DNA from 3 places in the Sphingomonas naphthae genome. Region 2 is predicted to be linked to each of the others. Evidence: predicted binding sites of a transcription regulator. Region 2 holds the regulator's gene; each other region holds the start of a gene.
The links. Region 2 encodes LexA, which represses DNA repair genes until DNA is damaged. Its sites were predicted from a motif close to GTTCCNCNCTTGTTCT; they were not measured.

Region 1: PQ455_RS16930 (MmcB family DNA repair protein) is a predicted target of LexA. The motif match lies at 1,557-1,572, and genes of this name have one in related genera.
Region 3: recA (recombinase RecA) is a predicted target of LexA. The motif match lies at 1,699-1,714, and genes of this name have one in related genera.

The regions. Positions count from the first base shown of each region.
Region 1 is NZ_CP117411.1:3,509,057-3,512,328, reverse strand. It holds gene hpf (ribosome hibernation-promoting factor, HPF/YfiA family) at 1-475, shown strand, start outside; gene PQ455_RS16940 (PTS sugar transporter subunit IIA) at 600-1,067, shown strand; gene PQ455_RS16935 (DUF1491 family protein) at 1,159-1,422, shown strand; gene PQ455_RS16930 (MmcB family DNA repair protein) at 1,584-2,066, shown strand; gene PQ455_RS16925 (TerC family protein) at 2,111-2,752, shown strand; gene PQ455_RS16920 (dienelactone hydrolase family protein) at 2,884-3,272, opposite strand, start outside.
Region 2 is NZ_CP117411.1:1,864,646-1,867,917, reverse strand. It holds gene PQ455_RS08830 (hypothetical protein) at 703-855, opposite strand; gene lexA (transcriptional repressor LexA) at 867-1,526, opposite strand; gene PQ455_RS08820 (molybdopterin molybdotransferase MoeA) at 1,584-2,771, opposite strand; gene moaC (cyclic pyranopterin monophosphate synthase MoaC) at 2,768-3,238, opposite strand; gene trpC (indole-3-glycerol phosphate synthase TrpC) at 3,235-3,272, opposite strand, start outside.
Region 3 is NZ_CP117411.1:1,413,173-1,416,444, reverse strand. It holds gene PQ455_RS06635 (DUF4350 domain-containing protein) at 1-64, opposite strand, end outside; gene recA (recombinase RecA) at 548-1,612, opposite strand; gene PQ455_RS06625 (response regulator) at 1,738-2,097, opposite strand; gene PQ455_RS06620 (hypothetical protein) at 2,306-2,572, opposite strand; gene PQ455_RS06615 (hybrid sensor histidine kinase/response regulator) at 2,816-3,272, opposite strand, start outside.

The DNA of each region.
Region 1 (3,272 bases), 1.6 Mb from region 2:
CATTTCGGCCCATGTGACCTTCGGCCAAGGGCCGCACGCGATGTTCACCTGCGACATCATCGCGCATGTGATGCAGGGCGTGATCCTGAAGGGCCACGGCCAGGGGCAGGAGGCGCATCCCGCCTTCGATCAGGCCGCCAGCCGCATCGAAACCCAGCTGCGCCGTTACATGGCCCGCCTGAAGGATCGCCAGTCGGGCGCCGCCGCGGCCGCCGCATTGGTCGATGCCGACGCCGGCTACACCGTCTTCCAGCCCGCGCCGGAGGAAGAGGAAGTCACCGCCGACAATCCCGTCATCATCGCCGAGACCCGTGTCGACATCCCCGATGCCAGCGTCTCCGATGCGGTGATGATGCTCGATCTGCGCAACACCAACGCGCTGCTGTTCCGCAATTCGGGCACCGGCACGTTCAACATGGTCTATCGCCGCCCGGACGGGTCGATCGGCTGGGTCGAGCCGCAACGCGCCGCCTGATGGGCTGAATCGCGGCGGGCGGCGTCTTATGGAAGACGTCGCCCGCGTGGTGCGTATTTCGTCATGAAGTTTTGATCTGCCTTGGCCTATAGGGCCGGGGCAGGCGCATGTATGGACGTGGTTGATGGACGGGCTGGCCGATATTCTCTCGCATGAGGCGGTGATCGCCTCGCTCAGCGTTCCCAACAAGAAGAGCCTCTTCCAGAATCTGGCGACGGCGGCGGGCCGGATCGTGCCGGTCGATCCGCGCCATGTCGTCGAGCGGCTGGTCGAGCGCGAGCGGCTGGGTTCGACCGGCTTCGGCGGCGGCATCGCCATCCCGCATGGCAAGATCGAGGGGCTGACCCAGGTCGTCGGCCTGTTCGCCCGCCTGACCCAGCCGATCGACTTCGCCGCGATCGACGACCTGCCGGTCGATATCGTCTTTCTCCTGCTCTCCCCGCCCGATGCCGGGGTGGAGCATCTGAAGGCCCTCGCCCGCGTCAGCCGCCGTCTGCGTGACCGGACCCTGGTGGCCAAGCTGCGCGGCGCCGGATCGCCCGACGCGCTCTACGCGCTGCTGGTCGGCAACGAGGCGCGCGACGCTGCCTGATTTCGGCGGCGAGGGGTCGGCGCCGCGCGCCGCCGCCGGCCTGCTCGTCTCCGCTCTGGTCCGGAGCGTCGCCGCCGAGGGTGGGAACGGCATGGTTCTCGCCAAGGGCGACGCCACCTCCGGCGCAATCCTGATCGTCATTCTCGAACGCGGTGCCCTCCGGGGCCTTCACGAGCGGATACCGGGGGCAGGGGGCTACACCCTCGCGCCGACCGGCCCCGCCGATCCGGCGGCCCCCGGCGCCCTCACGGACTATCTCGCGCGCCGCCGCCGCTCCGATCCCGATCTGTGGGTGGTAGAACTGGATGGCGACGGCGACATGCCGCTGCGTGTCGCGGCGGAGCTGTTGGGCTGAACCCTTTTACCCGTTCGTCCTGAGCGTAGTCGAAGGACGTGCCCCGAGCGATGTACCGTCCAGTCGCCCGTGCTTCGACTTCGCTCAGCACGAACGGTGAAGGTGTAGGTAAATCAACCGAATCCCTTCCCCTCGTTCCTGATTTGTCCTAATCTCCCGCCATGGCCACCGCCCCCGCCTGTTTCGATGACGCGCCCCTCGTCGCCGCCGATGTCGCGCGCGGTGTCGCGCGTCTCCTCTTCCGGCAGGACTTCACCGCGCTGTGCGAAGTGCCCCTCGGCAACGGCCGCCGCGCCGATCTGATGGCGATCGACGCCAGGGGCTGCATCACCATCATCGAGATCAAGGTCTCGCGCGCCGATCTGCGCGGCGACATGAAGTGGCCCGACTATCTCGATTATTGCGACCGCTTCTACTGGGCGCTGCCGGCCGCCTTCGATCACGCCCTCGTCGACGATCCCTGGTTCCAGCCCGACATCGCCGGCCTGATCGTCGCCGACCGCTACGACGCCGCCCTCGTCCGCGAGGCCGCCCATCGGCCGATTCCCGGCGCCCGCCGCAAGGCCGAGACGCTCCGCTTCGCGCGCTGTGCCGCCCGTCGTCTGCTTGGCGGCCTCGATCCGGGGCTGGCGGGGCTCGACTGACTCGCGCGATTTCCCCGGAAGGCGAGTTGCGCTAGGCAGGCGCCATGATCGACCTCTGGAACCACATCGTCGCCGATTTCTCCAACCTCGGCTCGCCGGCGGCGCTGTCGGCGTTCGTGCAGGTGTTGATGATCGATGTGATGCTGGCGGGCGACAACGCGATCGTTGTCGGCGCGCTCGCCGCCGGCCTGCCCGCCGAGCAGCGCCGCAAGGTCATCCTGATCGGCATCCTCGCCGCGCTCGTCCTGCGCATCGTCTTCGCGCTGGCGGTCAGCCAGTTGCTCCAGATCGTCGGCCTCGTCTTCGCCGGCGGCCTGCTGCTGGTGTGGGTGGCGTGGAAAATGTGGCGCGAGCTGCGCTCGTCCTCGGTCGACGGCCCCGGCGAGCATGACGGCCTCAAGCCCGCCAAGAGCTTCGCCGCCGCCGCCTGGGCGGTCGCGGTGGCCGACGTCAGCATGAGCCTCGACAATGTCCTCGCGGTCGCCGGTGCGGCGCGCGAGCACCCCGGCATCCTCGTCATCGGCCTGTTGCTGTCGGTCGCGCTGATGGGCGTGGCCGCGAACCTGCTGGCCCGCGTGATCGAACGCTACCGCTGGATCGCCTATATCGGTCTTGCCGTGATCCTGTACGTCGCGGGCAAAATGATCTGGGAAGGGTGGGGGGACATCAGCCGCTTCATCGGCTGAGCTTGTTCGCGCGGAGACGCGGAGACGCGGAAAGAAAGAGACTGCGACGTGGCTCCGAACGGTCCGGGAGCCACGTCCCGAACAATCTTCTCTTACGTCTCTCCGCGCCTCCGCGTCTCCGCGCGAACAAACTACCCGATATGCGCCGCGAAGAACGCCTCGGTCCGCGCATCCGCCGCCTGCGCCGCTGTCTCATCCCGCCGCGACCCGCTGGTCGTCGCGAAGCCATGATCCACCCCGGCATATTCGTGGATCGTCACATGCTGGTTCGGATCGAGCACCGCACGGATCTTCGCCACCGTTTCGGCCGGGATGAAATGATCCTTCTCGGCGAAGTGCAGCATCAGCGGATTGGCGATCGCATGCGCCTCCTCCAGCAGCCCGTCGATCCCCGCGCCATAATAGCCGACGCAGGCGGCGGCGTCGGTGCGCGTCGCCGACAGATAGGCCATCCGCCCGCCGAGGCAGTAGCCGACCACGCCGACCTTGCCGCCGCCGCTCTTCTCGCGCGCGACGCGGA
Region 2 (3,272 bases):
CCACCTGCTCTTGCAGATCATCACCACAGCGATAGGGATAGATCATGCGAAAGGTCATCGCCCTGCTAGTTGCGGCTGTTGCCGTGGCTTATGTGTAGTTGGACCTTCTTCCTGATTTGGTTCACGTTTGCCTTCTTCGACGTCACCAAGGAACAAATAAGCCCCTTGGACGCCAGAGCGTTCGTCGTCCTGGTTCTAACCGTCGCGCCGGTAACCCTGCTATGCCCATCGAAGGCGCGCAGTCTGTGGCGAAGTGACAGCCGCAGAATCTAACCACAATCTAAAACTTGACAAACCAGAACAAATAGCGTACAAGCCGCGCCGCTTCCGTCACTGGTGATCGCGGTGGAGGGGGCAGGCTCCTGGTGGCGCAGGCCGCCGGGGCGACCGGCGCGGAGTCATCCGGCATCAGCCGAAGCTTCGCGTGATCGTCAAAGGCCCGGTGCGGTGTTCGATCCTGCTGCCACCTCAGCATGGGATCCGCCCCGCCCCCGGCCGCCCGCGCCTCCCCGGAGGTGCGATAGCCCTCTCAAGGGCACATCCTGCCGGATGCAAGTGGCAGGACCGCGCCGGTCGCAGTCGCCATCTTCAGGCCAAGGGGAGGATGCGCGGGGAAATCCTATTTTCGGTTTCGGTTACCGACGCTGGGCGAGCCCGCGATGGAATCAGGCACACCAGCACAGCGCCAGGCCGATCAGCCCGTCACTGATAGGCAATCATCATCCAATGGCGAGAGGGAGGCCGAGTTCGGGCGCGAGCCATCCGCCCGCCGAACATGGCGCGCATCGCCAGTTCGGCGTCCGGCGGCGTCGCGGCTTCCAGGATCGGCCGCAACGCCTTCGGGTCATGCGCCATATCGGGCGCGATCAGTAGCGGCGGAGCAGGCCGGCGAGGCGGCCCTGCACGCGGACCTGCGCCGGGCTGTAGCGTTGCGGATCATAGGCGCGATTGGCCGGATCGAGCCGGATCATCGTGCCTTCGCGGCGGAAATATTTGAGCGTCGCTTCCATCTCGTCGATCAGGGCGACGACGATCTGGCCTTCGCGGGCGCTCTCGGTGCGCTGGATGAGCGCATAGTCGCCATCGAGGATCCCGGCCTCGACCATCGAATCGCCCGAGACCTCGAGCGCATAATGTTCGCCCGGGCCCAGCAGCGCGGCGGGGACGGACAGGCTGGTCTGCCCCTCCATCGCCTCGATCGGCACGCCGGCGGCGATGCGGCCGTGGAGCGGGATTTCCAGCACGTCGTTGGCGGCCTGCGGGATCGGCTTCTTCGGCACGGCGACCAAGGCGGGCGGGGCCTTGCGCATCAGTTCGGGCATCCGCAGCACCTCTAGCGCGCGGGCGCGGTTGGGCAGGCGGCGAATGAACTGGCGCTCCTCCAGCGCATTGATGAGCCGGTGAACCCCCGACTTGGACTTGAGGTCGAGCGCCTCCTTCATCTCCTCGAACGAGGGAGACACGCCGGTCTCGCCCAGTCGATGGTTGATGAAGGTGAGCAGCTCATTCTGCTTGGACGTCAGCATCGCATGATACCCCATCGGGAACGAACGCGGAACGTCTAGGCAACATGGAACAGACTGTCAAGCGAGCGTAACGATCTCGACCTGTTCCCCCGCCGCGATGGGCGGCGCGCCGGCGGGGCGGACGATCAGGCAATCGGCCGCGGCGAGCGAGGACAGGCCGGCGCTGTCCTGCCGATTCATCGCACGAATGCCATCCATCTGATTGATCCCACGCAGGAAATCGGTTCGGCCACCCACGGCGGGGAGGGGATGGAGCAGGGTGGCGAAGGCCATCGGGGGGGCGGGATCGACCGCGCCGGAGAGACGCGCGAGCAGCGGTTTCAGGAACAGGGTGGCGCCGACGAAGGCGGAGACGGGGTTGCCGGGCAGGCCGAGCACGACCGCGTCGCCGATCCGCCCCGCCATCAGCGGCTTGCCCGGCCGCATCGCGACCCGCCAGAAATCGAGCGCCGCGCCCGCCGCTGCCAGCGCGGGGCGGACGAGATCATGGTCGCCGACCGAGGCCCCGCCGATCGTGACGACCACGTCGGCGATGCGCGCGGCTTCGGCGAAGGCGGCGGTGAGGGCGGCCAGATCGTCGGGCACGATGCCGAGATCGACGATCTCCGCCAGCGGGCCGCCGCACAGGGCCGCCAGCATCGGCGCGTTGCTGGATGGCAGGCGGTCGTCGGGCGTGGGCGCGCCGGGGGGCACCAGTTCGTCGCCGGTCGAGATCAGGGCGACGCGAGCGCGGCGGCGGACGGGCAGGGCGCCGTGACCGGCGGCGGCGGCGAGGCCGATGCGGGCGGGTGTGAGGCGATCGCCGGACGCGATGAGGGGGGCGCCGTCCGCGAAATCGGCGCCGCGCCGGCGGACATGCTCGCCCTGGGCCGGCGGGCCTTTGCCGGTCATGCGGACGAGGCCGTCGGCGGCGGTGGCTTCCTCCTGGATGAGGATCGTGTCGGCACCGGGGGGCAGAGCGGCGCCGGTGAAGATGCGCGCGGCCTCGCCGGGGGCCAGCGGGATCGCGAAGGGGCGCCCGGCCGCGCTCTCGCCGACGATGCGCCACGGGCCGGGGCGCTCGGCGAAGCGGATGGCGTAGCCGTCCATCGCGGAGAGATCGGCGGCGGGCTGGGTGCGGCGGGCGAGGACGGGTTCGGCGGCATGGCGCCCGGCCGCGTCGATCAGCGGCACGGTCTCGATCGGCAGCGGCGCGGCCAGCGCGAGCAGGCGGGCGCGGGCGTCGGCGACCGGGAGCAGGCTCACGGCCGGCGCCAGTCGCCCGACTTGCCGCCGGTCTTGGACAGGAGACGAATATCCCCGATCGTCATGGCCTTATCGACCGCCTTGGCCATGTCGTAGACGGTGAGCAGGGCGACCGAAACGGCGCTCATCGCCTCCATCTCGACCCCGGTGCGGCCGTTGGTGGTGACGGTGGCGGTGGCGATCACCGCGTCGTCCTCCACGATCAGGTCGATCGTGCAGGCGGCGATCGGCAGGGGGTGGCACAGCGGGATCAGATCGGCGGTGCGCTTGGCGGCCATGATCCCGGCGACCCGCGCGACCGCCAGCACGTCGCCCTTGCCGACCGATCCCTCGCAGATCGCGGCGGCGGCGGCGGGGGACATGGCGATGCGCCCCTCGGCGATGGCGGTGCGGCTCGTCTCGGCCTTGGCGGAGACGTCGACCATGCGGGCGGCGCCGGCGGCGTCGATATGGGTAAGGCCGGTCATGCCGGGGTGAGCAGGCTACGTGTCGCCGCCTCGA
Region 3 (3,272 bases), 450 kb from region 2:
GGCTCGCGAGGAGGGGCAGTCGCATGGCGCGGGAACGGCGGGTCGGCGCTACGGTTCCGGTCATGGATGCCCTACGTCGATGCTACGAGACCAGATGCCGATGACATGATAGCCAACGCCGCTTCGTCGCCGCGGACATGATCCGGAGTTCCACTGCCTCGCCCCCCACCTGCGCGCGGGCATGCCGCGAAGGCCGGCGCATCGAACGATGAGCAGCCCGACGCCTCCCCCGTGCGCGGGGCATGGCAATCGACTTCGCTCGGGGCGAACGGCGTGAAATGAACCCGGATCGTTAATCCTCGATCAGCCGCCTAAATGACGGTTCCGGAGCGGGCCGGGACAATGGGAAGCGAGAGGAAATGGCAATTGTTCTGGCGAGCGGCATGGGCCCCGGCCTGCGCCGGAACGACGGTAGTGGCGATCGTTCAAGTTCTCGAAGGTCACGAAGTGTGCCTCCTGTCGCGTCGTTCGCGATCATGCTCCGTCCGGATCTTCACCAATCGGTGTGCGGGGCGGCGGCACCAGGCCAACCGCCCCGCCCTCACCCTCAATCGTCCTCGCCCGGCCCCACCATCAGCGCTTCGGCGACCGCGTCGGTCTTGGTGCGGATGGCCTTTTCCAGCTTGGCCATCATCTCGGGATTTTCGCGCAGGAAGGTTTTCGAATTCTCGCGGCCCTGGCCGATTCGGACGCTGTCGTAGGAGAACCAGGCGCCCGATTTCTCGACGAGCCCAGCCTTCACGCCGAGGTCGAGAATCTCGCCAACTTTGGAGATGCCCTCGCCATACATGATGTCGAACTCGACCTGCTTGAACGGCGGGGCGACCTTGTTCTTGACGACCTTCACGCGGGTGGCGTTGCCGACGATATCGTCGCGATCCTTGATCTGGCCGGTGCGGCGGATGTCGAGGCGGACCGAGGCGTAGAATTTGAGCGCGTTGCCGCCGGTCGTTGTCTCCGGATTGCCGTACATCACGCCGATCTTCATGCGCAGCTGGTTGATGAAGATCACCATGCAGCGCGAGCGGCTGATCGAGCCGGTCAGCTTGCGCAGCGACTGCGACATCAGCCGCGCCTGGAGGCCGACATGGCTGTCGCCCATCTCGCCCTCGATCTCGGCCCGGGGCACCAGCGCCGCGACCGAATCGACCACCAGCACGTCGATCGCGTTGGAGCGCACCAGCGTATCGACGATCTCGAGCGCCTGCTCGCCGGTGTCGGGCTGCGAGACGATCAGCTCGTCGATATTGACGCCCAGTTTCTTGGCATAGACGGGATCGAGCGCATGTTCGGCATCGACGAAGGCCGCCGTGCCGCCATTCTTCTGCGCCTCGGCGATGACATGGAGGGCGAGCGTGGTCTTGCCCGAGCTTTCCGGGCCATAGACCTCGATCACGCGGCCGCGCGGCAGGCCGCCGACGCCGAGCGCGATATCGAGGCCGAGCGACCCGGTCGAGATCACCTCGACCTGCATCGTCTCCTTGGCGCCCAGCCGCATGGCCGAGCCCTTGCCGAACGCGCGATCGATCTGTGCGAGAGCCGCTTCGAGGGCCTTCTGCCGTTCCACTGTGCCCGTATCCTTACCAGCAACGATCTTGAGTGATGCCGACATCGCGCTCGCCTCCCGTGTGCGGACAGCGGCCATTTCCGTCAATGGCCCCGTGCCTCAGAAAGCTTTCGTATCGCAAATGTTCCAACAGAACAAGGGGGGAACATCGCTTTTCCGCATCGGCGGTGTTATTTCGGCGAAACGACCCGCTTCAGCGCGTCCTCCACGCCGTCCATCGTGAAGGGCTTGGCCAGCATCACCGCCCCGGCATGGCGCGCGGGCGGTGGATCGACATGGCCGCCGCTGGCCAGCAGATAGGGAATGCCCCGGTCGGCCAGCGCATCGGCCACCGGCCAGGAGGGGCCGTCGGTCAGCCGCAGATCGAGGATGGCGACGTCGAACCCGCCCTTCTCGACCGCGACCAGCGCATCGGCGCAGCTGCTCGCGGTGCCGGCGACGACATGGTCGAGCGCATCGACGAAATCCTCGAGCATCATCACGATCAGCGGCTCGTCCTCGACGATCAGCACGGAGAGCGGCGTTGTCATGGCGCGGAGGGATAAGGGCGCGAACGGCCCGGCGCTAGGGGTTTTTTGGGTAGAGCGCGGAGGAGAGGTGGTGGGGCTGATGTGGGTTAGGGCCATCGTAGCAGGCGCCGACGAAAGCGCGAGCAGCCAACGGTGCGTTGGCGGCTCTGCGGATGCCGGAACAAGGCCGGCATGACGGTGAATGACGGCTGTCGCACACTTGCGGACATCACCGGTGCTTGAACATCCAACTTCGATCCTTGCCCGGTTCGCCGTTGAAGAGGTAACGGATGTCATCGATGGCCCCATCGGGCCAGACGACAAGCTCACGTTCGTTGATAAACTCGATCTGCATGGCATCGCCAGTGGTTGGCGCATCCCAAACGAGCGTCAGCTTATCACCTGGCTCTAATTCGAAGCTCTCTGGCCAAGGCTCCACCGACACATAGATCGGGCCGTCTCTTCCGTTGACGAAGGTCTGCTGCGTCGATGCCACATCCCATTTTTGACCTTTGTTCCGCCCCACGGCAAGAGCCAGCTAACCACCACTCCCCCTCATTGCCGCGATCGGCCAATCGGCAGCGGATAGCGGGGCGTTACGATCGCCGTGGCGCGCGACACCCTGGGCTCCGGCTTTCGCCGGAGCACGGTGGGCGGGTGCGAATGACGTCGGGAAGCCTCAGTTTTCGCTGGGGAGACGATGCGGGAAGGGCTGGGCTCGGCGCGCCTGTCCCCCGCCCTACCCCTTGCTCGCCGCCAGCGTATCCTTCGCCGCCGTGGCCAATTGCTGCACCGAAAAAGGCTTGGGCAGGAAATTCACCCGGTCGATGTCGATCGATCGGCGGAGCTGCTCCTCGGCATAGCCCGACATGAACAGCACGGGGATGTCGGGGTGGCGGGCGCGGGCGTGGCGGACGAGGGTGGGGCCGTCCATCGTGGGCATCACCACGTCGGAGATGAGCAGGTCGATCTCCTCGCCCTGCCCGATCAGTTCCAGCGCCTCCTCGCCATTGGTGGCCGTCAGGATGCGATAGCCCTGCCTTGAGAGCGAGCGTTCGGCGACGGCGCGGACCATCGCGTCATCCTCGACCAGCAGGATCGTGCCGGTGCCCCACAGGTCGCTCGCGGGCTCGATCTTGGGCGCGAGTGGCTGGACGAGCGGCTGGTCGGCCGCCTGATGGACCGGCAGATAGATG